2 linked regions of the Allosaccharopolyspora coralli genome follow. The protein of the gene in region 1 interacts with the protein of each later gene in a pairwise test. Links are inferred from orthologs where the notes say so. Each region holds a gene or a part of one and is shown on either strand. Other genes may lie near its edges.

What was found.
Region 2: the proteins of leuS (region 1) and ligA interact in binary tests that used the Escherichia coli proteins (3 or more experiments, as listed by UniProt). The link is inferred for Allosaccharopolyspora coralli from one-to-one orthologs.

The regions. Positions count from the first base shown.
Region 1 is NZ_CP045929.1:4,797,237-4,811,703, reverse strand. What follows is about bases 7,502-10,914. They hold leuS (leucine--tRNA ligase), read left to right. Parts: upstream 7,502-7,816; coding sequence 7,817-10,714; downstream 10,715-10,914. Other genes in these bases: GIY23_RS22405 (alpha/beta fold hydrolase), read left to right, coding at 10,910-10,914. Outside these bases: GIY23_RS22450 (DUF6049 family protein), read right to left, coding at 1-1,576; GIY23_RS22445 (NUDIX domain-containing protein), read right to left, coding at 1,573-2,133; GIY23_RS22440 (CCA tRNA nucleotidyltransferase), read left to right, coding at 2,238-3,767; GIY23_RS22435 (YqgE/AlgH family protein), read left to right, coding at 4,085-4,657; GIY23_RS22430 (SdpI family protein), read right to left, coding at 4,650-5,021; GIY23_RS22425 (SdpI family protein), read right to left, coding at 5,024-5,380; GIY23_RS22420 (SdpI family protein), read right to left, coding at 5,654-6,055; GIY23_RS22415 (esterase-like activity of phytase family protein), read left to right, coding at 6,198-7,307; more of GIY23_RS22405, read left to right, coding at 10,915-11,773; GIY23_RS22400 (acyl-CoA dehydrogenase family protein), read left to right, coding at 11,863-13,827; GIY23_RS22395 (hypothetical protein), read right to left, coding at 13,834-14,391.
Region 2 is NZ_CP045929.1:3,810,162-3,824,209, forward strand. What follows is about bases 7-3,000. They hold ligA (NAD-dependent DNA ligase LigA), read right to left. Parts: upstream 2,600-3,000; coding sequence 413-2,599; downstream 7-412. Other genes in these bases: GIY23_RS17745 (GNAT family N-acetyltransferase), read right to left, coding at 7-377; GIY23_RS17755 (hypothetical protein), read right to left, coding at 2,785-3,000. Outside these bases: more of GIY23_RS17745, read right to left, coding at 1-6; more of GIY23_RS17755, read right to left, coding at 3,001-3,459; GIY23_RS17760 (uroporphyrinogen decarboxylase/cobalamine-independent methonine synthase family protein), read right to left, coding at 3,583-4,626; GIY23_RS17765 (dienelactone hydrolase family protein), read left to right, coding at 4,770-5,492; GIY23_RS17770 (alpha/beta fold hydrolase), read right to left, coding at 5,515-6,303; tRNA 2-thiouridine(34) synthase MnmA, read right to left, coding at 6,478-7,566; GIY23_RS17780 (cysteine desulfurase family protein), read right to left, coding at 7,568-8,800; GIY23_RS17785 (MFS transporter), read right to left, coding at 8,797-10,167; GIY23_RS17790 (5-methyltetrahydropteroyltriglutamate--homocysteine S-methyltransferase), read right to left, coding at 10,232-11,350; GIY23_RS17795 (lysophospholipid acyltransferase family protein), read right to left, coding at 11,441-12,268; GIY23_RS17800 (GNAT family N-acetyltransferase), read right to left, coding at 12,289-13,062; rnhA (ribonuclease HI), read left to right, coding at 13,502-13,966; GIY23_RS17810 (flavin-containing monooxygenase), read left to right, coding at 14,038-14,048. UniProt on the Escherichia coli protein: DNA ligase that catalyzes the formation of phosphodiester linkages between 5'-phosphoryl and 3'-hydroxyl groups in double-stranded DNA using NAD as a coenzyme and as the energy source for the reaction.

The sequences.
Region 1 (14,467 bases):
GCTCTCGGTCGCCGTCGCCGCCCTGTTCGGGACTCTGCCCGCCTTCTTCGGGGGGCTGCCCGTCCTGCTCGGGCGGAGCCTGCTCGTCCGACCCGGACCCACCGTCGGCCCCGTCCGGCCCGGACGGAAGGCCTGCAGGGCGGACGAAGCCCTGCTCGGTGAGCTGCCGCAGACCACCGAGCAGGCCACGAAGGTCCCCTGCGGCGAGGTCCCATCGACGCGGAGGGGCGAGTACCGACGGGGCGGGCGGCTCGGTCTGCGTCCGGGCCCGGACGGTGAGGGCACCGAGCGCGTCCTGCGCGGTGAGCAGGCCGTTCCCGGGCGCGGGTGCGGGCGCGGTGCCCGTCTCGGCGCGCTGCGGGTCGAGGGCGGCGGTCAGCAGCGGGTCGATCGGCTGTGCCGTGGGCCGGTACTCGGGGTTGTCGGTGTCGACCGACACGGGTGCCCGTTCCTCGGCGGACAGGCCCAGCGCGGACGGCTGCGTGAGCAGTGTGTCGATCCCGAAGTCGCCCAGTTCGGAGGCGGCGGGCTCGCCGAGTGCGCCGTCGATCGGCCAGAGCACGTCGCGCCGCGTCTGCACGTTCAGTTCCCGCTCGATGAGGTCCGCGCCGTCGAGCGCGCCCTTGATGAGGTCGGGAAGGTCGGCGCGCCCGAGCGCGACGACGTCCGCGTCGGCGTAGGGCAGCGGGATCACACAGCGTCCCTGTGTCACCTCACGAAGCTGCCCCAGCCACAGCTCCGCCGCCCCGGCCCCGATGCCTTCCTGCAACGAGCCGTCGGGTTGCCGCACCTGGTACCCGTCCTGCATGGCACTGGCGGTGGCGATCAGATCGGGGTCGACGGCGAAACACAGGCCGCCTGCCAGGGGTGAGCCGGATCCGGCTTCCTCTCCGACGGCCTGGACGAGGTCGGACAGTCTCCCGCCGGGAGCCAGCGATTCCGACAGCTGGTCGTCGGCGAGGATCGTCCGCTGCCCCGGCGTCGCCTCCCGTTCCATCCGCGGCCGGTCGACGAGCGGGACCAGCAGGGTGGTCGGCGTCGCGGCCGGGGGCGGCGACGGTGGGTTGCCGGGCGTGGCGGTCACCGGCAGCAGGAACCGCCCTTCGGCGATGCGTTCCCTGCCGCCGTACTGCGGCTCGCCGTTGATGTTGACCAGCAGCGGATAGACGCCGTTGCGATCGATCTGCAGGCTGCTGGGCCCGCCGGCAAGCGGGATCCGCACCTCGAACGGGGCCTGCTGCTGGGGCGCGAGCGTGTCCGTGACGGGCGCGAACTGCGGCACCGTGGCGCTGGCGACGTCGTCTTGGAGTGCGCGCTGGACGTCGTCGGGGGCGTCGACGGCGTCACCGCGCTGCACGCGCGCCTCGAGGCCGGTGATGGTCCGGTCGCCGGTGTTGGTGATCCGCCCGCTGATCGTGACCTCGCCGGGCGCGCCCGGACCGACTACCGAGGGAGTGATGTCGGTCACTTCGAGTTGAGCGCGGCTCTCGCCCGGCTGGGCGGCGGCGGTGGTCGCGGTCAGCGGCAACAGAGCCAACGTCAGCAGCACGACGGCGACGGACGACAGGAACCTCACCCCGGCTCCGTCCCGGTGCACCCGGTCGAGGTCGCCACCGAACCCGGCGCGGCCGACGGAGGCGTGGCCTCGTCGCGCGCCGCGACCGCTTTGCGCACGAGTCGCCGCTCGTCGGCGTACGCCAAGGTCGTGTCCAGCTCACCCAGCGGCACCCACGCCACTTCGGTGACCTCCAGGTCCTCGTCGGAAAGTTCTCCGCCCACCGCGTCCAGCAGGAAGTGGTGCACCGTCTTGTGCACTCGTCGGTCGTCGGCCACGAACCAGTAGTCGATCATGCCGAGTGGGGCGACGACACGGCCGGTGATGCCCGTCTCCTCGGCGACCTCGCGGGCCGCGGCCTCTTCGGCGGTCTCACCTGCCTCGATGTGCCCCTTCGGCAGCGACCACAGCAGTGTGCCGCGCCGATCGAGTCTTCCGATGATGGCAGCGAGGCCTCGAGGCTCGTCGACCACCAGCCCCCCGGCGGAGGTTTCGTCGACCGTGCGGAGCCTGCGACGTCGGCGGCTTCGGCGACGCCCCGGTGCGGTGCCGCCGGAGCGGCCGGACGACGAGGCCATGCCGCCGATGGTAGTGCGCCGGGCGAGCGTCGGGCCGGAACGTGCGCGCCGGTGCGTCCGGCTGCGGTCGGGGCCCCGCCGCTGGGCCGATACCCTGGTTCCTCGTGTCACCCTCAGCTCACGACGACCTCCAGGGCGGTACCGCCGCACAGCTCCCGGCCTCGTCACACGGGGCGTCGCGGCCGGAGGAGCGCGAACGCGACGCGCAGCGCAACGCCGTCGTCGAGGTACTCCGTCTCGCCCCGCTCGCCGAGGAGCTCGCCGAGCGGTTCGCCGCGGCCGGGCATCAGCTCTACCTGGTCGGGGGAAGCGTGCGCGACGCCCTGCTCGGCAGGCTCGGCACGGATCTCGACTTCACCACGGACGCGCGACCCGATCGGGTGCGTGAGCTGCTCGACGGCTGGGCCGAGACGGTGTGGGACACCGGGATCGAATTCGGCACGCTCGGTGCGTACCGGCACGGCACGACGGTGGAGATCACCACGTTCCGCGCCGACAGCTACGACCGGGTGACACGGAACCCGGACGTCGAGTTCGGCGACACCCTCGACGGCGACCTGCTGCGCCGCGACTTCACCGTGAACGCGATGGCGATCGAGCTGCCGCAGCGTCGCTTCGTCGACCGGCACGGCGGCATGCCGGATCTGCTCGCGCGGCGGCTGGACACCCCGGCGACCCCGGAGGAGTCCTTCGCCGACGATCCGCTCCGGATGCTGCGTGCCGCGCGGTTCGCCGCGCAGCTCGGGTTCGCGGTGGCCGACCGGGTGCTCGCGGCGATGCGGGACATGGCCGACGAGCTGGCCCGGATCACTCCGGAGCGGGTGCAGGCCGAGCTGTCCAAGCTGCTGTGCGGTACCCACTCTCGGCGCGGGGTGGAACTGCTGGTGGAGACCGGCCTCGCCGACCACGTGCTGCCGGAGGTGCCTGGCATGCGGCTGGCCATCGACGAGCACCACCAGCACAAAGACGTCTACGAGCATTCGCTGACGGTGCTCGACCAGGCGATCGACCTGGAACAGGCCGAGCAGACCGAGCCGGACCTGGTGTTGCGCCTGGCCGCGCTGCTGCACGACATCGGCAAGCCTGCGACGCGCCGGTTCGAACCGGGCGGCGGGGTCAGCTTCCACCATCACGAAGTGGTGGGCGCGAAAATGGCCCGCAAGCGGCTGCGCGCGCTGCGGTACTCCAAGGAGGTCGTCAACGACGTCTCCGGATTGGTGTACCTGCACCTGCGCTTCCACGGCTACGGCGAGGGGAACTGGACCGACTCGGCGGTGCGCCGCTACGTCACCGACGCGGGGCACCTGCTGGAGCGGCTGCACAAACTCGTCCGGGCGGACTGCACGACCCGCAACAAGCGCAAGGCTCGCGCACTGCAGCGGGCCTACGACGAACTGGAGGAACGGATCGCGCGGATCGCGGCCGAGGAGGACCTGGCGAAGGTGCGTCCGGACCTCGACGGCAACGAGATCGTGCGGCTGCTCGGGGTCGAACCGGGCCCCGTCGTCGGCGAGGCGTGGAAGCACCTCAAGGAGGTCCGGCTGGATCGCGGCCCGATGGAGCGGGACGAGGCGGTGGCCGAGTTGTACCGCTGGGCGCGCGACCGAGGCCTCGATGTTCCTGGGGTGGACTGAGAGGCGCGGGCTGATGTGCGTTGGCGCTTGGGTGGCGGAACCTCAGCGCCCTCCTCGCTGCGGGATCGCTTTTTTGAGTAGCGGCCTACGCGGCGACATCGCTGTCCTCGCGAGGAGGGCGCTGAGAACCCGCGGGTGGTCGGGATCCCTACGCAGTGGGAAAGCGGGAAACCTGTTTCCGCTGGCGAGCGCTAATAGTAATAGTGAGTGTTATCTATCGATGATAGCGGTGAGTCGTTCTTCGTCGGCCGATCCGGAATCCGGGAAGTCCGGCCCTGCCGCGCCCGCACGCGCCACGGCGGTGAGATCATGTCGTCGTGGGATCGGACGCCGAGGTGGAGCCGGGGACGCTGCTGGTCGCGGCTCCCCAACTGCTCGACGACAACTTCCGTCGGACCGTCGTGTACGTGATTCATCATCGCGACGAGGGCACGCTCGGTGTGGTTCTGAACCGGCCGAGCGAGGTTCCGGTGCACGACGTGCTGCCGCAGTGGGGAGCGCACGCCAGCGACCCGCAGTCGCTGTTCGTCGGCGGCCCGGTGGAACAGCGCACCGCGATCTGTCTCGCCGCGCTGCGCGCCGGGGAGTCCCCGGAGGCGGTCGGCGGTGTCGTGGCCGTCAACGGCCCGGTCGGTCTGGTCGATCTCGACGGTGATCCGGACGAGCTCGTCCCTCGTACGCGCGGTCTGCGGTTCTTCGCCGGTTACGCGGGCTGGGACTCCGAACAGCTCGCCGGGGAGCTCGAGCGCGGCGACTGGCACGTCGTGCCCGCACTGCCGGACGACGTGATCGCCGCGCCGGGGGCCGACCTGTGGGGCCACGTCCTGCGCAGGCAGGGAGTGCCGATGGCCTATCTCGCTACCCACCCCGGGGACGTGCAGCTCAACTGACCGCTTCGTCGCTCGCCCGATCCACACGCCGGGATTCCCGCTCCCCGCGAACGGCACCGACGAACATGAACCCGGTGGCGCCGCAGGTGCCGAGCACGGCCACCGTCACCGACAACGCGCCCGGCTCGAGCAGCAGGATCCCCGCCACCGCCATGACCAGGAGCAGACTGCCTGCGTTCAGCAGCGCGGCCGAGACTCGGTGACCCGCGCGGATGGCGTCGTCGCTGACGGCCCTGGCCGGTGTCCGGAACCCGGTGATCCTGGTCTGGGGCACTCCGACGATCGGCTTGCGCACGAGCACGATCAGCAGCAGCCCCGATCCGATCAGGACGAGGCCCGCGACGACCTGCTCGGTTCCCGCCACACTCAGGCGCCGTGACTCTGCGCGGCGCGGTGTCCGCGAACCCCGCCCAGGATGACGAAGCCGAGCATCGCGGCCGTGCCGACGATGGCGATCCCCACTCCGAGCGGACCGCCTGCGGGTGCGAACAACACCGCGACTCCGCTGACCACCGAGATCACTCCGCCCAGCCGGGTCGCGGACGCGGCCTCACGGTTGCCGATGCGGAAGGCGTCGTCGCTGCGCATAGTCGCGGACGTGCGGACGCCGACGAACCGGTTCCGGCCGAGTCGTTCCTGCGCGGACCGGTGCGCGACGACCAGGAGCAGCACCCCGCCGAACAGCAGGACCCCGCACAGCAGGGTTTGGAGCGCGATGTTCACGCGCCGAGCTTACGGCGCGGACGGCCGGGTATGGGGGAACGATCCGGTTTCGGAGTGCATGTGGGAACTGGCCTCGGTGCCCGTAGGGCACCGTCCTACGTGACCAGCCACAGCAAAGTGCGGGGCTCCGGCGTTCGGAGTGCGTGCCTCGCAAGGCAGGGGTTCTCGCCGCGTTCTCGCCGCGTACAACCGGGTACTCAAGAGGACCCAACGCCGCGAGGCGCGAACTGGGCGGCGGTACCGGACCACCCAACTCAGTTCGACAATGCCCTCTCAGCCGCAGCAGCCGCCCGGGCACCCTCCGCAGCCACCGGCGACCTCGGGCTCCGGCACCGCCTCGGCCGCCCGGTTGCCGAGCACCCCGGCGGCGAAGACCAGTGAGAACGCCCCGACGACACCGCCGACAGCCAGTACCAGCCCGGTCGTACCGCTACCGGCGAGCGCCATCGCGGCGGCGCTGATCAGCGCGACGAGTCCGCCGGCGACGGTGGCGGGAGCCGCCACGCGGTTGCCGACATCGAAGGCCTCGTCACTGCGCAGCGTGGCGGGAGTGCGCACTCCGGCGTAGCGGTTGCGCGGCAGTTTGCCCTGGAAGGACAGCCACGCGACAGCGATCAGCGCGACCCCGCCGATGGCGAGGACACCACTTACCAAGAACTGCAGCACCACGGTCACAAAGCCAGGATACGAGGTCGTGTGGGGTGGGCGGTCGGCACCATGGGTCCGAACCGCCAACGCAGAGAAGCCCACGCGACCTCAAGTAAGCCTCCATCTGGGCGCTACCTTTCGGTCACCTTGCTCAGGTGTGCTGGAGGTCATGAACAGACGATGGGTGGCCGCCGGGTGCGCGGCCGTGATGACGACCCTGCTGCCCGCGTCCCCGGCGTTCGCGGACCAGGACCGAGTGCGACTGCTGGGTGCGACGACCGTGCCGCACGCGTGGGAGTTCGAGGGCACCACCGTCGGTGGTCTGTCCGGGATCGACCGTGATCCGCGGACCGGTGAGTTCGTGCTGATCAGCGACGACCGCTCGCAGCAGCAGCCGTCACGGTTCTACTCGGCTCGACTGAACCCTGAAACAGGTGCGCCCGAGCTGACCGGAACGCGTCCGTTCCTGCGTCCCGACGGCCGTCCGTACCCACCGCCGGAGGTTGGCGACGGCACCACCGTCGACCCGGAGGAGATCCGCTTCGACCCGCGCTCCCACGAGCTGTGGTGGACCAGCGAAGGCGCTCGTGCGGAGCAGGTGATCGACCCGGCGGTGCGGATCGCCGCACCCGACGGCTCGTTCCGGTCCGAGCTCGACCTGCCCGAGAACCTGCGGATGGCCGAAGGCACCGGTCCGCGTCACAACGAGGCGTTGGAAGCCCTGACCTTCGCCGCAGGCGGGGAACTCGTTATGCACGCCACCGAGGGGCCACTGATGCAGGACGGCGAGTCCCCGACCGTCGACCACGGAGCACTCGGTCGGGTCACCGCACAGGACCGGTCCGGTTCCGTCGTCGCCCAGCACGCCTACCCGATGGATCCCGTGTTCGCCGAGTCGCCGAGCGGCGGCTTCTCCAACAACGGTGTGGTCTCGATCCTCGCGGCCGACGAGCACGACCCGTACCGCTACCTGGTCATGGAACGCTCGTTCGTCACCGGCGTCGGCAACTCGGTCCGGATCTACGAGGTCGATGCTCGCGGCGCCACCGACGTCCGTGACCTGGACTCCCTCAAGGGAGACGACGTCACCCCGGTACGCAAGGAACTGCTGGTCGACCTCGGCGACCTCGATCTCGGCGAGCACGGCCCGGTGGACAACGTGGAGGGCATGACCTGGGGGCCCGAGCTGCCCGGCGGCGAGCGTTCGCTCGTGCTCGTCTCCGACGACAACTTCTCCGCCGAGCAGAAGACCCAGCTCATAGCCCTCGGAGTCCGCTGATCGCCGGTTGTCAAAGGGTGCGCGGGTTGATGTGCGTGGGTGGTTCCGTGGCGGAACCTCAGCGCCCTCCTCGCTGCGGGATCGATCTCTTGAGTAGCGACCTACGCAGCGATATCGCTGTCCTCGCGAGGAGGTCGCTGAGAACCCGCGGGTGGTCGGGCTGCGTAAGCGGTGGGAAAGACTGTTGACATGGTGTTCCTGCTGAGCTTGTTGCCGTCGTCGCTTCGAGGCTGACCGACGCCCTCCGGAAACGCGTTTCCGGCGCGCGCTACGCTGGGCACATGCGTACGGCGCGCCTGCTTACCGGGCCGCGCCGAGGCGTCCGCCGCTGATCCGCTCGGCGTGATCGCGGGCCTCTCGGCGTGGCGACCCCTCATGCCCCGGTCGGGCTGGGGGGTTTTCGCTGTTCGGGGGCGGTGACGCCGTTGCACGGAGCAGGGACGCCGCTGCAGGCGCCGGCACATCCCGGGTGAGGACAGCTCCCGGTGACGAGGTAGGGAAGGAACACGATGAGCGGCTCGGCAGGCACGCAGGAGGGCTCCACCTCCGCCGACGAGATGCCCCGGTACCGGTACACCGCACAGCTGGCCGGTGAGATCGAACAGCGCTGGCAACGGCGGTGGGAAGAGCTCGGGACGTTCCACACGCGCAACCCGTCCGGTCCGCTGGCCACCCGCGACGCGGTGCCGGAGGACAAGCTGTTCGTCCAGGACATGTTCCCGTACCCGTCGGGCTCCGGCCTGCACGTCGGACACCCGCTGGGCTACATCGGCACCGACGTCTACGCGCGGTTCCAGCGGATGAACGGCTACAACGTGCTGCACACGATGGGCTTCGACGCGTTCGGGCTGCCCGCCGAGCAGTACGCTGTGCAGACCGGCACCCACCCGCGCACCACCACCGAGAACAACATGGAGTTGTTCCTGGGCCAGATCCGCAGGCTGGGGCTGGGCCACGACGAGCGCAGGCGGATCGCCACCACCGACATCGAGTTCTACCGCTGGACACAGTGGATCTTCCTGCAGATCTTCCACTCCTGGTACGACACCGAGGCCGACGGCGGGCGCGGTCGAGCCCGCCCGATCCGGGAGTTGGAGGCGCAGTTCGCGCTGGGCGAGCGCGCGACCCCCGACGGACGCCCGTGGCAGGAGCTCTCGCGCACCGAGCAGCACCGGGTGCTGGACTCCTACCGCCTGGTGTACCTGTCCGAGGCCCCGGTGAATTGGTCACCCGGTCTGGGCACGGTCGTGGCGAACGAGGAAGTCACCGCCGACGGGCTGACCGAGCGCGGCAACTTCCCGGTGTTCCGCCGCAACCTCAAGCAGTGGATGATGCGGATCACCGCCTACGCCGACCGGCTCGTCGACGACCTGGACCGCCTGGAATGGCCGGAGAAGGTCAAGTCGATGCAGCGCAACTGGATCGGACGCTCGCAGGGTGCGCAGGTGCGGTTCGAGCTGGACGGCTCGGCCGGGGACATCGAGGTCTTCACCACCCGGCCGGACACCCTGTTCGGAGCCACCTACCTGGTGCTGGCACCGGAACACCCGCTGGTCGACGAGCTGACCGCGACCGGCTGGCCTGCGGGGACCGACGAGCTCTGGACCGAGGGCGCCGCCACGCCCGCCGAGGCGGTGGCCAGCTACCGTCGTGCGGCGGCGTCGAAGTCCGATGTGGACCGCCAGGAGAACAAGGACAAGACCGGTGTGTTCACCGGTGCCTGGGCGACGAACCCGGTCGACGGCAAGGTGCTGCCGGTGTTCATCGCCGACTACGTGCTGATGGGTTACGGGACCGGCGCGATCATGGCCGTCCCCGGTGAGGACCAGCGCGACTGGGATTTCGCGACGGTCTTCGGCCTGCCGGTGATCCGCACGGTTCAGCCTCCGGAGGGCTTCGACGGCGAGGCGTACTCCGGCGAAGGACCGCGGATCAACTCCTCGAACCCCGAGCGCGGCCTGAGCCTCGACGGTCTGGACCTGGACCAGGCCAAGAAGGTCGTCGTCTCCTGGCTGGAGGAACAGGGCGCCGGTACCGGTTCGGTGCAGTACAAGCTGCGCGACTGGCTCTTCGCCAGGCAGCGGTACTGGGGCGAGCCGTTTCCGATCGTCTACGACGAGGACGGCAACCCGCTGGGTCTGCCCGAGGACCAGCTGCCGGTGCAACTGCCCGACGTCGCGGACTACTCGCCCACCACCTACGACCCGGACGACGCGAACAGCTCGCCGCAGCCGCCGCTGGCGAAGGCGACCGAGTGGGCCGAGGTCGAGCTGGATCTGGGCGACGGGCTCACGCACTATCACCGGGACACCAACACGATGCCGCAGTGGGCGGGCTCGTGCTGGTACCAGCTGCGCTACATCGACCCGGACAACGACAGCCAGTTCGTGGACCCGGCCAACGAGCGGTACTGGATGGGTCCGCGCCCCGAGCTGCACGGCACGAACGACCCCGGCGGCCTCGACCTCTACGTCGGCGGGGTGGAGCACGCGGTGCTGCACCTGCTGTACTCCCGGTTCTGGCACAAGGTGCTCTACGACCTGGGACACCTGAGCTCGGAAGAGCCGTACCGGCGGCTGTACAACCAGGGCTACATCCAGGCGTTCGCCTACCTCGACCCGCGCGGCGTGTACGTGCCCGCCGAGGAGGTCGTCGAGGATGCCGGGCGTTACTTCCACAATGGACAGGAAGTGCGCCGCGAGTACGGGAAGATGGGCAAGAGCCTGAAGAACTCCGTCTCCCCTGACGAGATGTGCGACTCCTTCGGTGCCGACACGCTGCGCCTGTACGAGATGGCGATGGGGCCGCTGGACGCCTCCCGCCCGTGGGCGACGAAGGACGTCGTCGGCTCGCACCGGTTCCTGCAACGCCTGTGGCGCAACGTGATCGACGAGCACACGGGTGAGCTGCGGGTCAGCGACGCGGAACTCGACGTCGACACGCTGCGCGCCCTGCACAAGACGATCGCGGGTGTTCGCGAGGACTACCGGGAACTGCGGTTCAACACCGCAGTGGCGAAGCTGATCGAGCTGAACAACCGCCTCACGAAGGAGTTCGGTTCGGCTGCCGGCGTCCCCCGCGTCGCGGTGGAGCCGTTGGTGCTGATGGTCGCGCCGCTGACCCCGCACCTGGCGGAGGAACTGTGGTCCCGCCTCGGGTACGAGGACACGCTGGCGCACCACGCGTTCCCGCACGCCGACGAGCAGTACCTCGTCGAGGACACCGTCGAGTACCCGATTCAGCTCAACGGCAAGGTCCGCTCCCGCATCACCGTGCCGGCCTCCGCCGACGAGGACGCGGTCCAGCAAGCGGCGCTTGCTGACGAGAAGATCGCGGCGGCGCTGGAAGGCAAAGACCCGAGCAAGGTGATCGTCGTCCCCGGCCGCCTCGTCAACGTAGTCGGCTGATCCCTCATGAGGCGAACGGCACTTTCGCCCCACCACACGGGGTGAAAGTGCCGTTCGCACCGTCGGCGCCCGTTGTGTCTCGTGAGGCGAACGGCACGTTCGCCTCACGAGACGAGGCGCCTGTGCCGTTCGCGCAAGGTGAGTGTGTTCCGTTCTGACTGAACCCGCCGGGTGTGCGGGAGAACGAGGTGTCTCGTGCAAGTGACTCACTCCGACCTGCCGACGTTCGTTCTCGTACACGGGCAGGCGTGCAACTCGACCATCTGGGGCCCGGTGCAGCGTGAGCTGTCCTTACGTGGCCGGCGTTCACTCGCTCTGGACCTGCCCGGCAACGGTGCGAGCGGGCGACGTCCTACGTCGTACTACCAACAGCCCGCCGACCTCGCCGCGTTCGCCGCGGAACCGTCCGCTGTGGCGAACGTCGGCGTCGACGCCTGGGCCGAGCACGTACTCGACGAGGTCCGCACCGTCGCCGAGCACGGTCCCGTTGTCCTCGTCGGCACCAGTGCCGGCGGCGTGGCGATCACGGAGGTCGCCAATCGTGCCCCGGAACTCCTCGATCGTCTCGTCTACGTCTCGGCCTGGTGTCCTGTCGGCTCCTCGACCGTGGCCGAGTGCATGGCGTGGCCGGAACAGCAAGGCAATCTGTTCGACGCTGTCCCGTTTCCGCTGCTCAACGATCCCGCGCGGGACGGCTTCGCCCGGGTGAACCTGCGCTCGAACGATCCGGAATTCTTCTCCCGGATGAAGGCCGCGTCGATGCACGACGGGACCGACGAGCAGTTCCGTGCGGTGCTGAATCTGATGGAGCCGGACGCCAACCTGCTCGCCGCCACCGAGGAGTGTCGCGCCTGGCCTGAGACGTTCGGCACGGTCCCGCGTACGTACGTGCGGCTCGCCGAGGACCGTTCGATCACCCTGGCCAGCCAGGACCGGATGATCGCCGAAGCGGACGCGGCCATGCCGCAGAACCCGTTCGACGTGTGCACCGTGTTCTCGAGCCACGTCGGCTACTTTCATCGGCCGGCGGACCTGGTGGAGGTTCTCGTCGGCGTGTGAGCGCTCAGGAGTGCGCCAGCACACAGCAGAGCCCGGTCGCCTCCGGCTAGCCTCGGTGGTGTCACGTCGCCTGAGTACCGGAGGGCCGGATGGAGATCGCGACCACGCCGCAACGGTTCGACACCGCGGAGCTGGCCACGCTGCTGGCCGGACGGTGGGCCGACGTGCGGCAGCGAGTGCGCAAGTCGCTGGACGAGAATCCGCTGCCCCCGCCGGAGGACCCGGGCACCGAGGCGCAGCGCGAGCACGTGCTGGCGCAGATGCAGCAGCTCGCCACGCACGGTGTGGCGGGCCTGGGGTTCCCGGCATCGCACGGCGGTGAGGGCGACGTCGGCGGTTCGACCGTGTCGTTGGAGATGCTCGGCGGGAACCTCTCGCTGATGGTCAAGGCGGGTGTGCAGTGGGGCCTGTTCGGCGGGGCGGTCGTCGCGCTCGGTACCGAGCGCCACCACGACCGGTACCTCACCGACATCATGGACATGTCGCTGCCCGGCTGTTTTGCGATGACCGAGACCGGACACGGGTCCGACGTGCAGTCGTTGGGCACCACGGCGACCTACGACGCCGAAACGGGCGAGTTCGTCGTGCACACGCCGTTCGAGGCCGCCCGCAAGGAGTACATCGGCAACGCGGCGCGCGACGGCCGGATGGCGGTGGTGTTCGCGCAGCTGCACGTGGGCGGCGAGCAGCACGGGGTGCACGCGCTGATGGTCCCGATCCGCGACGAGCAGGGAGTCGCGATGCCCGGTGTGTCCATCGAGGACTCCGGACGCAAGGGCGGCCTCAACGGGGTGGACAACGGGCGTCTGTACTTCGACCACGTGCGGGTGCCGCGTGAGGCGCTGCTGAACAAGTTCGGCGACGTCGCCGAGGACGGCACGTACAGCAGCTCGATCCGGAGCAGGAACAAGCGCTTCTTCACGATGCTGGGCGCGCTGATCCGGGGTCGGATCTCGATCGCCGGCGTCTCGGGCGCGAGCACGAAGATCGCGTTGGAGGTGGCGCTGCGCTATGGCGAGGTCCGGCGTCAGTTCGAGAACCCCGGAACGCAGGCCGAGACGCCTGTCCTCGATTACCTGGCACACCAGCGAAAGCTGCTCCCCGCTCTCGCGAAGTCCTATGCGCTGCACTTCGCGCAGGAAGAGCTCGTCTCGTGCCTGCACGACCTCTCGACGGCGGAACAAGTCGACGAATGGCAGCAGCGTGAACTGGAATCCCGGGCCGCCGGGCTGAAAGCACTCTCGTCTTGGCACGCGTTGCACACCATTCAGACTTGCCGTGAGGCGTGCGGTGGAGCCGGGTACCTGGCGGAGAATCAGCTCACCGGCCTGCGCGACGACATCGACGTGTTCACCACGTTCGAGGGCGACAACACGGTGCTGCTGCAGCAGGTCGCCAAGGGTCTGCTGACGAACTACAAGGACGAGTTCGAGGAGCTCGGCACGCTGGGGATGGCGCGGTTCGTCGCCGACCAGTTCGTCGGCGCCGTGATCGAACGCACCGCGGCGCGCAAGATCCTGCAGCGGATCGCCGACGCCGCACCGGGCAGGGACGACGAGGACGTCCTGTTCGACAGGGGCTGGCAGCTGAACCTGTTCGACGATCGTGAACAGCACGTGCTCGAGGGCGTCGCGAAACGGTTGCGGCGGGCGACTTCTGACGGCGCCGATCCGTTCGAGGTGTTCAACAACGCGCAGGACCACGTGCTGCGGGCGGCGCGGGTGCACGTGGACCGGGTGGTCCTGGAGGCGTTCGTCGCGGCGGTCGAACGCTGCACCGACCCGGACCTCGCCGTGGTGCTCGGCCAGCTCTGCGACCTCTATGTCCTGTCCACAGTGGAAGAAGACAAGGCGTGGTTCCTTGAGCACGAACGAATCAGCGGCGGACGCGCGAAGGCCGTCACCGAGGCGGTGAACACGTTGTGTCGGCGGCTCCGGCCGCACGCCGTGTCCCTGGTGGAGGCGTTCGGCACGCCACGCCAGTGGATCACGGCGCCGATCGCGACCGGTGCGGAGGCCGCGCGACAGCAGGAGCAGCGCACGCACGAGCAGTGAGTCCGGTCAGGACGAGAAGGTGAGGTCACCGACGTCGGGCTCCTCGCCGTCGCCCCAGTCGAAGGTGTACCGAGTGTACTGGGCCACGCCGTCCTTCTCGGCCGGCTCGTCCAGCACGATGCGGACTCCCTCGCGGACCTCGGGGTCAGCACCGCCGCCGGTCACCCGGACCGTGCAGTTGCCGACGGCCTTCTCCGAGTCCCAGTGTGCCCATTCGATGTCGAACGCGAGCACCTCCGCGGGCCCGACGCCGGTGATGTGCGGCGGCAGGAACTCGTCCGGCTTCTGCACGAGCTGTACGGAGTTCCCGGTGTCGGCGTCGAAAGTGCGGACGAACATCGACTCGTCCATGAGCGCTCCGGAATCACCGGGTTGTAGGCCGGCCACTTCTTCCGGCGGGGCGGCTTTCGACTGTTCGGGTGTGACGGTCACGGTGGTCGGCGTGGGTGGGGGTGGCGCTGCGTCCACGCCGAATACCGAGTATCCGCTCAGGACGATTCCCGCCGCGGCCACGCCGGTCCCGGCGAGCATGACGATCCCGATGATGCGGCCGAATGTGCTCATCGTGCGCGTTCCCTTCGCGGTTCAGGCAGGGCCGGTGACGCACACTGGGACCCGGCGCAACGCCGCGTTGGTTCCC
Region 2 (14,048 bases), 990 kb from region 1 along the record:
TCCTGGCTGAACAGCACGATGCGGTCGAGCTCGTACGAACGCGCCTCGGCGACGACCGCCTCCAGCAACGCCCGGCCGACCCCGCTGCCATGGTGTTCGGGCACGACCGCCAACATCCGAAGCTCTGCCTCCCCCGGCCGCGCAGCCTCGGCCCACCCGCTGCCGTGCATCGCGAAGGTCGCCGTCCCCACCACGGAGTCGCCCTCCACCGCGACCAGCAGCGTCGCCTTCTCGGCGCGCGCCGACGCGTCGCGCAGCACTTCCGTGTAGTCCTCGTCGCCGTCGAGATGGCCACCCTCGACGTACGCCCGCACCGTCAGGGCGCCCACCGCGTCGAACTCCTCCGGCTGCGCCCGTCGGATCGTCCTCGTCTGCATGAACCGATCCTGCCATCCGCGCGCCGACGGGACGCTCACTCCGCGGGCAACGCTCGCTGCGCGGCGGCCTCGGGGCCTTGGTCGAGCAACACCGTGAACCCGTCCTCGTCGAGCACCGGGACCTTGAGCTGCATCGCCTTGTCGTACTTCGAACCGGGCGCGTCGCCGACGACGACGAACGCGGTCTTCTTCGACACCGAGCCGGCCGCGCGACCACCCCTGGCCATGATGAGTTCCTTGGCCTCGTCCCGGGAATAAACCTGCAAGGAGCCGGTGACCACAATGGAGAGACCTTCGAGATGTCGTGGCACGGACTGGTCGCGCTCGTCCTCCATGCGCACGCCTGCCTCGCGCCACTTGCGCACGACCTCGCGGTGCCAGTCCACAGTGAACCATTCCCGCACCGCCGTCGCGATCGTCGGACCGACGCCGTCGACGGCGGCGAGATCAGCCTCCTCGGCCGCCTCGATCCGTTCCAGTGAGCCGAGTTCGCGAGCCAGCGCCTGCGCAGCGGTCGGACCCACGTGCCGGATCGACAGGGCCACCAGCACCCGCCACAGCGGCTTCGACTTCGACGACTCCAGGTTGTCCAGCAACTTCCGGCCGTTGGCCGAGAGCGCTCCCGCCTTGGTGCGGAACAACGGCGCCTTCAACAGCTTCTGCTCGTCGAGGTCGAACACGTCGCCTTCGTCGACGAGCACGCCCGAAGCCAACAGCGCCGCGGCAGCCTCGTAGCCGAGCACCTCGATGTCGAACGCGCCACGCCCGGCGAGGTGGAACAGCCGCTCCCGCAGCTGTGCGGGGCAGGTCCGCGAGTTCGGACAGCGGATGTCGACGTCGCCTTCCTTCTGCCGGGACAACGTCGACCCGCACTCCGGGCACTCGGTCGGCATCACGAACTCGCGCTCGGAGCCGTCGCGGGCGTCGGTGACCGGACCGAGCACCTCTGGAATCACGTCACCCGCCTTGCGGATCACCACCCGGTCCCCGATGAACACGCCCTTTCGACGCACCTCGTCGGAGTTGTGCAGGGTCGCCATCGACACCGTCGAGCCCGCCACCTTCACCGGCTCCATCACCGCGAACGGCGTGACCCTGCCGGTGCGTCCGACGTTGACCTGAATGTCGAGCAGCGCGGTGGTGGCTTGTTCCGGCGGGTACTTGTAGGCGATCGACCAGCGCGGAGTGCGCGAGGTCGCACCGAGGCGGCGTTGCAGCGAGACCTCGTCGACCTTGACGACGACACCGTCGATCTCGTGCTCAGCGTCGTCGCGATGCTCGCCCCAGTACCGCACGTGCTCCACGATCGCGTCGGTCGCCGACAGCACGCGGGTGTGCTCCGAGACCGGCAGGCCCCACGCCCGCAACGCGGCGTACGACTCGGACTGCCGCGCGGGTTCGAAACCCTCCCGCCTGCCGAGACCGTGGCAGATCAGCCGCAGCGGACGGTTCCGGGTGATCCGCGGGTCCTTCTGGCGCAGCGACCCCGCCGCCGCGTTGCGCGGGTTGGCGAACGGCGCCTTGCCCGCGTCGACCAGCGCGGCGTTCAGCTCGCCGAACTCGCTCACCCGGAAGAACACCTCGCCGCGAACCTCGACCAGCGCGGGCACCGGATACTCGTCGGTGCCGGTGAGCAGGTCCGGGACGTCGTGCATGGTGCGGACGTTGAGCGTCACGTCCTCACCGGTGCGTCCGTCGCCACGGGTCAGGGCACGTTCGAGGCGACCGTCGCGGTAGAGCAGGTTGATCGCCAGGCCGTCGATCTTGAGCTCGCAGAGGTAGCTCGCCGCCGAGCCCACCTCCCGTTCCACCCGGTCCACCCAGGTGCGTAGCTCGTCCTCGTCGAAGGCGTTGTCGAGGCTGAGCATCCGCTCCAGGTGATCCACGGCGGTGAACTCGGTGGAGAACGTGCCGCCCACGATCTGCGTCGGCGAGTCCGGCGTGCGCAGCGCCGGGTGTTCGTCCTCCACGCGCTGCAGTTCGACGAACAGCTCGTCGAACTCGCCGTCGGTGATCAGCGGCGAGTCCAGCACGTAGTAGCGGAACTGGTGGCCGCGCACTTCCTCGACGAGGTTGCCGTAGCGTTCCCGCACCTCGCCGGGAACGTCCTCGACGCCTTCGGCATCGGTGTTCGCGGCGGGATCGGCGGGACGGGCGTCCTCCGACGTCGCGGCGGTGTCCTCGGGCGCGTCAGCGGTGGTGGCTCGGTCGTCGCTGGTCACGTCTGCACCCTAGCGAGCATCCCCGACACCACCCGTCGGCGACTCCCACCCCGCGGGTGGCAAATTCGCGCGAATTTGCCACCCCTCCATCCACAGGCGCCGGGGTTGTCCACAGGGTTCGGGCTCGATTCGCCGAGTTCGTCACTCGTGCGAGGTGTGTCGCGCTCGACCGGGTGAGTGGTCGATCAGGCCGAGGCGTCGGGAGTCGTGGGGCCGGAGGCGACGGAGCGGACGACATCGCGGAACTCCAGTAGCCCGACGGCGCCGTCCGGTTCGAGCAGCGCCGTCTCCACCCGGCCGAGACGGTCCGCAGCGAGTCGCTCCCCGAGTACCGCCTGCAACGGCAGGAACGTCAACGCCGTCCGCTCCGCCTCCTCCAGGTCCGCGAACCCGGGATGATGCACCGCCACGTCGACGAGCCCTTCGGCATGGTCGACCTGCGCAGCGAGCCGCACCTGCGACAACGCGTACTGGCCGCCGTGCAGGTTCACCGTCACCTGCGTCGGGTCCGGCACCGGCGGGATCGAGTCGTGGTACTCCCAGTTCTGGTCGTCCGCAGGCGCCGCCGCCTTCCACGCGTCGGTGACCGCCCGCAGCTCGGGGTCCGCCTGCGCACTGACGACGAGCGCGAACAGCGCGTTCTCCCCCTGCTCGATCGAGACGATCAGATCCGGGTGCACGCTCGCGACGGCCTCGGCGAGCGGGTGGTCGAGGCGATGCGGCTGTCCGTCCCCGAGCGCGGCGCTGACCTGCGGCTGGAGCTCGTCGTCCCAGAGCTGCCAGAACGCGCGGACCCGGTCGGCGAGATCGGGCCCGGCTTCCCGCTCGGTACGGTCTCGGCGGCGGAAGAGCTTCAGCATGGCCCCATTGTGCCGCGCGGCGACGCGACGCCGTGGCCGATTCCGGTGACTGCCACGCGCGATCGGCATCAGCGAGCACCGTGGGGCCCGCAGAGCGAACGACCTCGGCCTGGCGCCCGCTGGTCAGCCCGTCGGGTTCTCCGCCTCGTCGACGAACAGCTTGCCGAGGTCGCGCACCAGTGACAGCGCTCGCCGAGCCCACTCCGGAGAGGCTCCGGCGAGTCCGCACGCCGTCGTGGCCACGGTTCCCTCGGCGAGGATCCGGCGCGAGAAGCCGAGCCGCGCGGCAAGGTCGAACGCAGGCAGCGCGAGTTCCCGCAGATCGGGGCGCTCGGACGGATCGGTTCCCGGCACGAGCCCGAGGAACAGGCTGGTGCCGCCGTCCCACGCCTCCCCGAGTTCGTCGGCGAACGAGCCCGTGACCTCACCCATCCCGGTCGCGTCGAGTGACACCGCGCCCGCTCCGGCGCGGCGCAGCAGGCCGACCGGGGGCCTGCGCGCACAGCAGTGCGCGATCACGGGTTCGCCGGTCGCTTCGCGCAACGGCGCGATGACCTCGCCGAGCAGACTTTCGACCTCGGGTACCGGGACCGCGGGCACCGTGCCGTAACCGCTCGGCGTCGGCAGGTCGCCGCGCAGCACTCGCGGCAGCGTCGGCTCGTCGAGTTGGAGCACCACACGTGCCCCCGTGCGCTCGATCATGCGCTGCACGTGCGCGCGGAGCCCCTCGATCAACGAGGTCGTGAAGTCCCGCAACGCACCGTGGTCAGTGAGAACGCGGTGACCGCGTTCCAGTTCGATGCCGGCGGCCAACGTCCACGGGCCTGCCGCCTGCACCTTCAGCAGCGCGGGCGGCGCGCCGGCCTCGGCCACCGCCTGCTCCATCGCATCGAGGTCCCAGCGCATCAGGTCCTGCGCCCGGCGCTGATCACGTCCCGGTTTCGCGGTGACCCGGTAGCCGGACGGCACCACCTCGACCGCGAGGTCGACGAGCATCCCCGCGGTCCGGCCGAGCGAGTCGGCGCCGACGCCGCGTGCGGGCAGTTCGGGGAACGGCACGAGATCCGGTAGCTCCCCCACCGAGATCCGAGCCGCTTCCTCCGCGTCCACACCGGGCATCGAGCCGGTGGCGGTCGCCGTCCCTGGGTTCCACGGAAAGTCGGTCACCGAACCATTATCGACACCCAGGAACAGCCGCACCTTCTCCCCCACCCCGAGCAGACCGGCCGCCGGGGCGAACGGCACCCTCGCCTCGTGTGGTGAGGCGAAAGTGCCGTTCGCCCCGTTGTGACGGGCGCTACGCTCCCGACATGGAGACGATCGAGCTGACCGAGACCGCACGCCGACGCGGCGGTTCCGCGCGGTTGCATGCCCACCTGGTGCGCCCGTCGGGTGAGGGACCGTGGCCCGGGGTCGTCATGCTGCACGAAGCGTTCGGGGTCAACGACGTCTTCCTGCGCCAGGCCGAACGCCTGGCCGAATCCGGTTACCTTGCGATCGCGCTGGACCTGTTCAGCGACGGAGGGGCCCGTCGCTGTCTCGTTCGGACGTTTCGGGCGATGCTGTCCGGGGAGGGCGCGTCGTTCGTCGACATCGACGTCGCTCGCTCCTGGCTTGCCGAGTCCTCCGAATGCACCGGAAAGGTCGGCGTCATCGGCTTCTGCATGGGCGGCGGTTTCGCACTGCTCACCGCCGGTAGCGGCTTCGACGCGGCCTCGGTGAACTACGGCCAGTTGCCGAAGGAACTCGACGCGGTGGCGGCGGATGCGTGCCCGGTGGTCGGCAGTTTCGGGAAGAGGGATGTGACGTTGCCGAATGCCGCCGTCAAGCTCGACAAAGCGCTCACAGCCGCCGGAGTCCCGAACGACGTCAAGGAGTACCCGCAGGCGGGGCATTCCTTTCTCAACGACGCCGAGATCGGACCGAGGCCGTTGCGCCCGCTGATGCGCGTCGCCGGTGTCGGACCGGAACCCGACTCGGCGACGGACGCGTGGCGCCGAATCGACGACTTCTTCGCCGCCCACCTGCGCTGACCTCTCAGCGGGAACGCCTTCGTCAGCGTGCAGACCACAGATCGCGCAGCAGCGGGTGCACGATGTCCGGGCGTTGCTGGTGCGGCCAGTGCGACGCGCCTGGAACGCGCACGAGCTTCGCACCGATCCGATCGGCCGTGGCACCGGCGCACGCCATGATCGGTTTCCCGCCGTACTCACGGTAGTTCTCCGGAGCGTCCTCCCAGGTTCCGGTGAGGACCAGCTTCGGCCAGTCCCGCGCCGCGAGCACGGCGGCGTCGACTTCCACCTGCCAGGCCGGGAGCTCCGTGAGCGCCGCCCGGGAGGCGCGCACCATTTCCGGTGTCGTCTCCTCCGGGGGCTCGAACCCCACGCTCTCGTAGCTCAGCCGGACCAGGTCCTCATCGGACAGTTCCGGTGGAACCGCCTGCAGAGCTTCACGATTGCGTTCGAGCGCCGTCGCGACCACGGGATCGTCCGCGGCGAGCTGGAAACACGCGGGTTCGATCAGCGTCAACGACCGCACGGCCTGCGGCGCCCGTGCAGCGGCGATCATCGCGACCACACCACCCGACGAGTGTCCCAGCAGGTGCGCACCGTCAGCGAGCAACTCCACGACGTCGTCAGCGTCCCGGACACAATCGCTGCACTCCACGTCCGGACTGCGTCCGTAACCACGACGGTCCGGCACCACCAGCCGATACCGGTCCGCCAGTTCGCGTTGCGTCTCGAACCCGAGCGGCGCGTCGCCCCATGTCCCGGAGCCGTGTACCAGCACCACCGGCTCGCCACGGCCACTGTCGTCCCACACCGTCACTGCCACCGCACCCATGACTCGATCATGCCACCAGCTGAGAAGATGCGGGAGTGGGTTTGCTCGGTGGGTCGGGTGGCGGATGCGTACGGGGTGACCGCCCGGCGGCTCCGCCGCTGAGACGACAGCTCATGCTGCGATAACCCTCGAGCCGGGAAACCAGACCGCGACCAGGGTGAGTGCGACCGGCGTTCAGCGGGTGCCGGAAATCAGTGCACTGCCGAGGACCAGGTCACCCGAGTCTTCCGGGCGGTAGAGGACGATCGCCTGACCGGGGGCGACGCCGCGTAGCGAGTCGCGGAGACGGACGCGCACGACGTCCTCCTCATCGACCTCGACGACCGCGTCCGCGGTGCTGCCGTGCGCCCGTACCTGCACGACGCAGTCCGTCGGCTCCTGCAGCGGCTCATCCGGCCAGACCGGCCGGTTGGCGTCGATCTCGGTGACGCCGAGATCCTCGGCCGAGCCGACCTTCACCGTGCCCGAGACCGGTTCCAGCGACAGCACGTAGCGTGGCCGCCCGTCCGGCGCAGGCTCGTCGATACCGAGGCCCTTGCGCTGTCCCACGGTGAATCCGTGCACGCCGGTGTGTTCGCCGAGCACAGCACCGGAATCGTTGTCCACGAGCTGACCCGGCGACTGCCCGAGCCTGGACTCCAGGAACTTCTTGGTGTCACCGTCGGGAATGAAGCAGATGTCGTGGCTGTCCGGCTTGTTCGCCACCGCGAGATCGCGCTCGTCGGCTTCGGCGCGCACCTCGGACTTCAGCGAAACCCCCAGCGGGAACATCGAGTGCCGCAACTGTTCCGGGGTCAGCGAGGCGAGCACGTAGGACTGGTCCTTGTCCTCGTCCCTGCTGCGCCGCAACGACGGCACTCCATCCACAACGGACAGCTGTGCATAGTGGCCGGTGCAGACCGCGTCGAAACCGAGCCCCATCGCCTTGTCCAGCAACGCCTCGAACTTGATCTTCTCGTTGCAGGTCAAGCACGGGTTCGGGGTCCGCCCTGCGGCGTACTCGCCGACGAAGGTGTCGATGACCTCCTCGGTGAACCGCTCGGCGAAATCCCACACGTAGAACGGGATCCCGAGGATGTCGGCCGCCCGCCGGGCGTCGTGCGAGTCCTCGACCGTGCAGCAGCCGCGCGCACCGGTGCGCAGCGTGCCGGGTTTGGCCGACAGCGCCAGATGCACGCCGGTCACGTCGTGTCCGGCCTCGACCGCTCGGGCGGCGGCCACCGCCGAGTCGACACCGCCGCTCATCGCCGCCAGCACTCGCACGTCACACCTCCGTCTTCGCCACGGACGGCGCCGAGAGCCGGCGCAGCCCGGGAACTCCCGCGCTCCTGGCACGCTCCACGGCGGGCCCGATCGCCGCCACGAGTGCACGCACGTCCTCCCGCGTGGAGGTGTGCCCGAGCGAGAACCGCAGCGAGCCGCGCGCGGCCTTCGACTCGGAGCCGGTGGCCAGCAGCACGTGGCTCGGCTCGGCCACACCCGCCGTGCACGCCGACCCGGTCGAGCATTCGATGCCCTGCGCATCGAGCAGCATCAACAGACTGTCGCCCTCGCAGCCGGGAAAGGTGAAGTGCGCGTTGCCCGGCAGTCGCGACGGTCCACCGCCGACGACGCCCCGGCCCGCATCGCCGTTGAGCACCGCGTCCGGCACCGCTGCGAGCACGCCGGAGACGAGTTCGTCCCGCAACGCCGTCAGCTCCGGAACGTGCCGCTCGCGGACACCGACGGCCGAGCGGACTGCGGCTGCGAGGCCCAGTATTCCCGGCGTGTCGAGCGTGCCGGAGCGGACCTCGCGCTCCTGGCCGCCGCCGTGCAACACGGGCGTGCACTCCACGTCCCGGGAGAGCAGCAGCGCGCCGACTCCGTACGGACCGCCGACCTTGTGTCCGGTCATCGTCAGCGCCGACGCCCCGCAGGCCGCGAAGTCCACCGGCAACGTCTCCACGGCCTGAACGGCGTCGGTGTGCAACGGCACCCCGTAGCGCTGCGCGACTGCGGCGAGGTCGGCCACCGAGTTGACCGTGCCGATCTCGTTGTTCGCCCACATGGCTGTGACCAACGCCACTTCGTCGCCGTGTTCGGTGAGTGCTGCCTCGAGCACCTCCGGCCGCACCCGACCGTCGCGGTCGGCTTCCAGCCACGTGACCTCGGCGCCCTCGTGCTCGGCGAGCCAGTCGACCGCGTCGAGCACCGCATGATGCTCCACCGCCGAGGCGAGCACCCGGCGACGACGTGGGTCCGTGCCGCGGCGCGCCCAATAGATGCCCTTCACCGCGAGGTTGTCGCTTTCGGTGCCGCCGGCGGTGAAGACCACTTCCGAGGGGCGGGCGCCGAGTACTTCGGCGACGGTCTCGCGGGACTCCTCCACCGCACGGCGCGCCTTGCGGCCCGAAGTGTGCAGCGACGAGGCGTTGCCCAGCCGGGACAGCGCCTCGCTCATCACCGCGACCGCCTCCGGGCGCATCGGAGTGGTCGCAGCGTGGTCCAGGTACGTCATGACGACCCCAGGATAGTCCTCCCCGAGCGCCGGGCGAGGGCCGCACCCACCAGCGCCGACGCGGCGAGCAGCACGTCCACGATGACCACGCCCCTGGTCGGTGCGTCGGTGGAAGCCAATGCGGTCACGAGAACTCCGGCGAGGCCGATCAGCACGGTCTGGGTGAGCATGTCCGAGAGCTGCAACGCCGACGAGTGGAACCCTTGCTCGCTGCGCGGCGACAAGGCCAGGACGCGCACGCCGGTACTCGCGACCGCGATCCCCATGCCGCATCCGCCGACCGCCCACAGCAGGAACACCATCCAGTGCGGCCCCCACGCGGGCGCGGTCACCGTCAGGCCCGCGGTGGCGATCGCGACGAGCGTGAGACCTGCGGCAACGATGTGCTCACGGCTCAGATTGCTGTTGCGGCTCTGCCAGAGCGCCCCGAGTGTCCACCCGAGGGAACCGATGGTGAGTGGGATTCCGGCGGTCGCAGGCGAGTAGTCGTGCACCGCGGTGAGTGTGAGCGGCACGAACGCTTGGGCCGCGAAGAAGGTCCCGGCGAGCAGACCACGCGAGAGCACCATCACCGGGATGCCGGGACGACCGCGCAGGGTGCCTGCCGGAAGCAGCACCCGAGTGCTGGCCAGCAGCGCCGCCACCGACGCAACGCCCAAGGCCAGGGACAGCCACGACGGGTTCTGCGCCGCCCATGTCAGCCCGACCGCGCCGCCGGCGGCTCCGAGCGCGGCCAGCGGCAGACCGGAACGGGCCGGCGCGGCGACCTCGGGCGGGCTGAGGCGGCGTAGCGACGGGGCGAGCAGCACTGTGCCCACGGCCACCAGCGGCGCGAGACCGAGGAACACCCACCGCCAACTCAGGTGTTCGGTCAGCAACCCGGCCACGGCGGGGCCGACCAGGGCGGGCACCACCCACGCGGTCGACAGCGCGGCGAACGCTTTCGGCCGGTCTTCTTCCGGGTAGACGCGGGCGATCATCACGTAGAGGGCGACGACCTGGCCGCCCGCTCCGACACCTTGCAGCGCACGAGCCACGAGCAGCACCGTCATGTTCGGGGCGAGCCCGGCGAGCAGCAGCCCGACAGCGAACGTCGGCACGGCCAGCAGCAACGGCAGGGCGGGGCCGTGCCGGTCCGCGAGCCGGCCGCCGAGGACCGTCGAGACCGCGCTCGTGGCCATGAACACCGTGAACGGCCACGAGTAGAACCGCTCACCTCCGAGCTCGTTCACCATCGTCGGCAGCGCCGTGGCCAACCCCATCGCCTCGAACGCGATGAGCGTCACCAGCAGGATCAGCCCAAAGGTGAATGCGCGCCGCTGCGGATGCCACAGGGCACTGGTCGACTCCGTCCGCACAGTCGTCATGCCGACCAGCATCCCAGCGTGAGCCTTTGTGGTTGCTATAGCCACCACAAAGACTCACGCCTCTTTACCCCCACAGCTCCTCGGCAGTCTCGACGATGAGGGCGAGTTTCGCCCACTGCTCGTCCTCGGTGAGCGCATTACCCTCCACTGTGGACGAGAAACCGCACTGCGGAGACAGGCAGAGCTGGTCCATCGGTACGAACCGGCTCGCTTCCTCGACCCGGCGCTTGAGCTCGTCCTTGGTCTCCAACGCGCCCCGTTTCGTCGTGACGAGACCGAGCACGACCTGCTTGCCCTCCGGCACGAACCGCAACGGCTCGAACCCGCCGGAACGCTCGTCGTCGAACTCCATGAAGAAGCCGTCCACGTCGAGCTGGTGGAACAGCGTCTCCGCGATGAACTCGTAGCTGCCCTCCGCCGCCCACGACGAGCGGAAATTGCCCCGGCACATGTGTGTGGTGACGTGCAACCCGTCCGGTCGACCCGCGAGAGCGGCGTTCATCTGACGGATGTAGCGCTCGTGCTGGTGTTCGGCGTCGTCGCCGCGCTCGGCGAGCATCGCCCGCTGCGACGGATCGTTGAGGTACGCGAGGCTGGTGTCGTCGAGCTGCAGGTACCGGCATCCCAGCTCTCCCATCGCGCGGATCTGGTCGGCGTAGGCAGCTGAGAGATCGGCCCAGAAATCGTCCTCGCTGCCGTACACGGCGGGATCGATGCTCGCGCGGCCGCCGCGATAGTGCACCATGCTCGGCGACGGGATCGTCAGTTTCGCGGTCGCGTCCGTGGTCTCCCGCAGGAACCGGAAATGCTCCGCGAAGATCGTCTCCTGCAACCGGATCGCGCCGCTGACCTTCAACGCCGCAGGGGAGAAGTCGAACGTTCCGTCCTCGTTGCGGAACTCGACGTGCATGTTCTCGTCCGACTGCGTGATTCCGCCGAGTTGATAGATGAAGTCCATGTGCCACGAACCGCGCCGGAACTCGCCGTCGGTGGCGCTGCGCAACCCGACATCCGCCTGCTTGCGCACCACCTCGCGGATCGCGTCGTCCTCGACGGTCGCGAGCTCGTCGGCACCGAGTCGACCGGCGGCGTGTTCCTCACGTGCACGCAACAACTTCTGCGGACGCAGGAGGCTGCCGACGTGGTCGGCGCGAAACGGCGGCACGGAACGGGTGTTCGACATGGAGTCCTCCCGGGCGACGGCGAACAGTTGTGCGCACTGTCGTGCACCGACGGACACTACGCCCACCGGAACTTCCGTTGATCGGAAGGTTCAGGCGGCGACGAGATGCTCGGTCCGGAGCAGTGCCGGTTCCGTCTCCGAGCGGATCGCCACCTCGACCCGACGCGCCAACTCGCGCCGGTCGCTCACGGTGCGGGCATCCCAGGGCGGCAGCGCGGACAGTTCCAAGACCAACCCGCGTGTGCGCGCCACCGACACCAACGACGACAGCAACGTTGCGTCCCCGACGAAAGCCGCGGCGGTGCTCGGCCGACCGGCCACGCGGTATCGCAACGCGACCGGCTGCACGAGCGCGTCCGCTTCCACCGCGGCCTGGAACACGGCCGGACGATGACGCCCTGACGCCCTGCCACACCAGGTCGTGCCCTCCGGGTACACCCCGATCATCGAACCGCCGCGCAACGCCTCCGCGACTCGGTTGACCGCAGCGGGCAACGATCGCAAACCCTCGCGTTCGATGAACAACGTGCCTGCCCGTGCCGCGATGCCACCGACCACCGGCCAGTCCCGCACTTCCGCCTTCGCCAGCAGCCGCATCGGACGCACCGACTGCAACGCGATCACATCGAGCCATGACACGTGGTTGCATGCCACGAGCACGGGGCCGGTGACGTCGAGCCGCTGCGCGTCACGCAGCACCACCTCGACACCGAACGCGTTCAGCACGAGCCCGAACCACCGTCCGAACAGGACACGGCGGCGGTCGTGCGGGACGAACGGGAGGACAGCGACGAGCGCCGCTCCCACCAGGAACACGACGAACGCACGCGTGAACCGCAGCGCCACCCGCGCGGGACCGACTCGGTCGTGATGTCCCCGACGCGGCAGGCAGGTCGGACCGCAGGGAGACGTCGGCATCCACCCGTGCTGGGAACTCGTCACTGCGTTCCGCCGAGGAAGTACCGCAGGTACCGCTGGTCCATGTTCGGCAAGTTCAGCAGCACGAAGAAGTCCGCGACCCCGAAATCGGCGTCGAGTGCAGGCGGCCCGCACACCCAGGCGCCGAGCCGAAGATAGCCCCGCAGCAACGGCGGCAACGAGCCGCGCGTCACACCGGCGACCGGCTCCCACGGCTGGTACGGCCGGACGCGGAACTCGTCCGGAGCATAGTGCTTCTCCGACACGGTGTCCCACACGCGGCCGGCGACCGCGCCGCCGTCGTACAACGGCACCGAAGCGCACCCGGCGAGCCACGTGTGCCCGTGCAGATACATGTAGCGGGCGATCCCCGCCCACACCAGACTCACCACCGCTCCACTGCGGTGATCGCGATGCACACACGACCGGCCCGTCTCCACCAACGCGGGTCGCAGGGAGCGCAACGCGGACAGATCGAACTCCGTCTCGGAGTACAGGCCCCCCGCGGCCTCGGCCCGCTCCGGCGGCAGCATCCGGTAGGTGCCGACGACCTCACCTGTGTGGTCGTTGCGCACGATCAGGTGGTCACAGAACTCGTCGAACGCGTCCGCCTCGGCGCCCGGCACGCTCGCTTCGACCTGCGCGCCCATCTCCTCGGCGAACACCTGGTAGCGCAGGCGCTGCGCGGCCCGCACCTCGTCGGTTTCCCGCGCCACGAGCAGCGAATAGTGTGGCTGGTCCGTCGACCGCGCCCCGGTGGGCGCGGTGCTGATCAACAGCTGCGACTCAGGCATGGTGCAGGTGTATCGCCACGCGGACGAAGCGCAGAAGGGCGCAGGAGGACACTCCACCGGAACATCCGGTGAATCCCCGGTGAGACACCCGGTCCCGATGGCGCGAACGGCACTCTCGCCTCGTCGCACGGGGCGAAAGTGCCGTTCGCACCGTTGAACTGGTGGGGCGAAAGTGCCGTTCGCACCGTCACACGGGGCGAGGGTGCCGTTCGCACCGTTGAACTGGTGAGGCGAAAGTGCCGTTCGCCTCATCACACGGGGCGAGGGTGCCGTTCGCACCGTTGAACTGGTGAGGCGAAAGTGCCGTTCGCCTCATCACACGGGGCGAGGGTGCCGTTCGCACCGTTGAACTGGTGGGGCGAAAGTGCCGTTCGCCTCGTCGCACGGGGCGAAAGTGCCGTTCGCTCCTTGGTTCGGCGGGTGCGCTAGGTTCCGAGGCATGAGCGACGACACCGCGAACGCGGCACCAGTGGAGCTGTTCACCGACGGGGCCTGCAGCGGCAATCCCGGGCCCGGCGGGTGGGGTGTCGTCCTGCGCTACGGCGAACACGAACGCGAACTGCACGGCTCGGATCCGGTGACGACGAACAACAAGATGGAGATGACCGCCGTCATCGAGGGTCTCGCCGCGCTGACCCGGCCGATGCCGATGGTCACGATCCACACCGACAGCACCTACGTGCTCAAGGGCATCACCGAGTGGATGGCCGGGTGGAAGCGCAACGGCTGGCTGACCTCGGCGAAGAAACCGGTGAAGAACGTCGACCTGTGGCAGCGCCTGGACTCGGAATGCTCGCGTCACGGCGAAGTCCGCTGGAAATGGATCAAGGGGCACGCGGGCCACGCGGACAACGAACGCGCCGACGCCCTCGCGTGCCGAGGCCGCGACGACGCTCGCCCCTGAGCAGCCTGCGCCACAGGAGTCCTGGCGATAACGCGTTGCCTGTCTGACAGGAGTTCACCGACACTGCTCGCATGGTCGATGC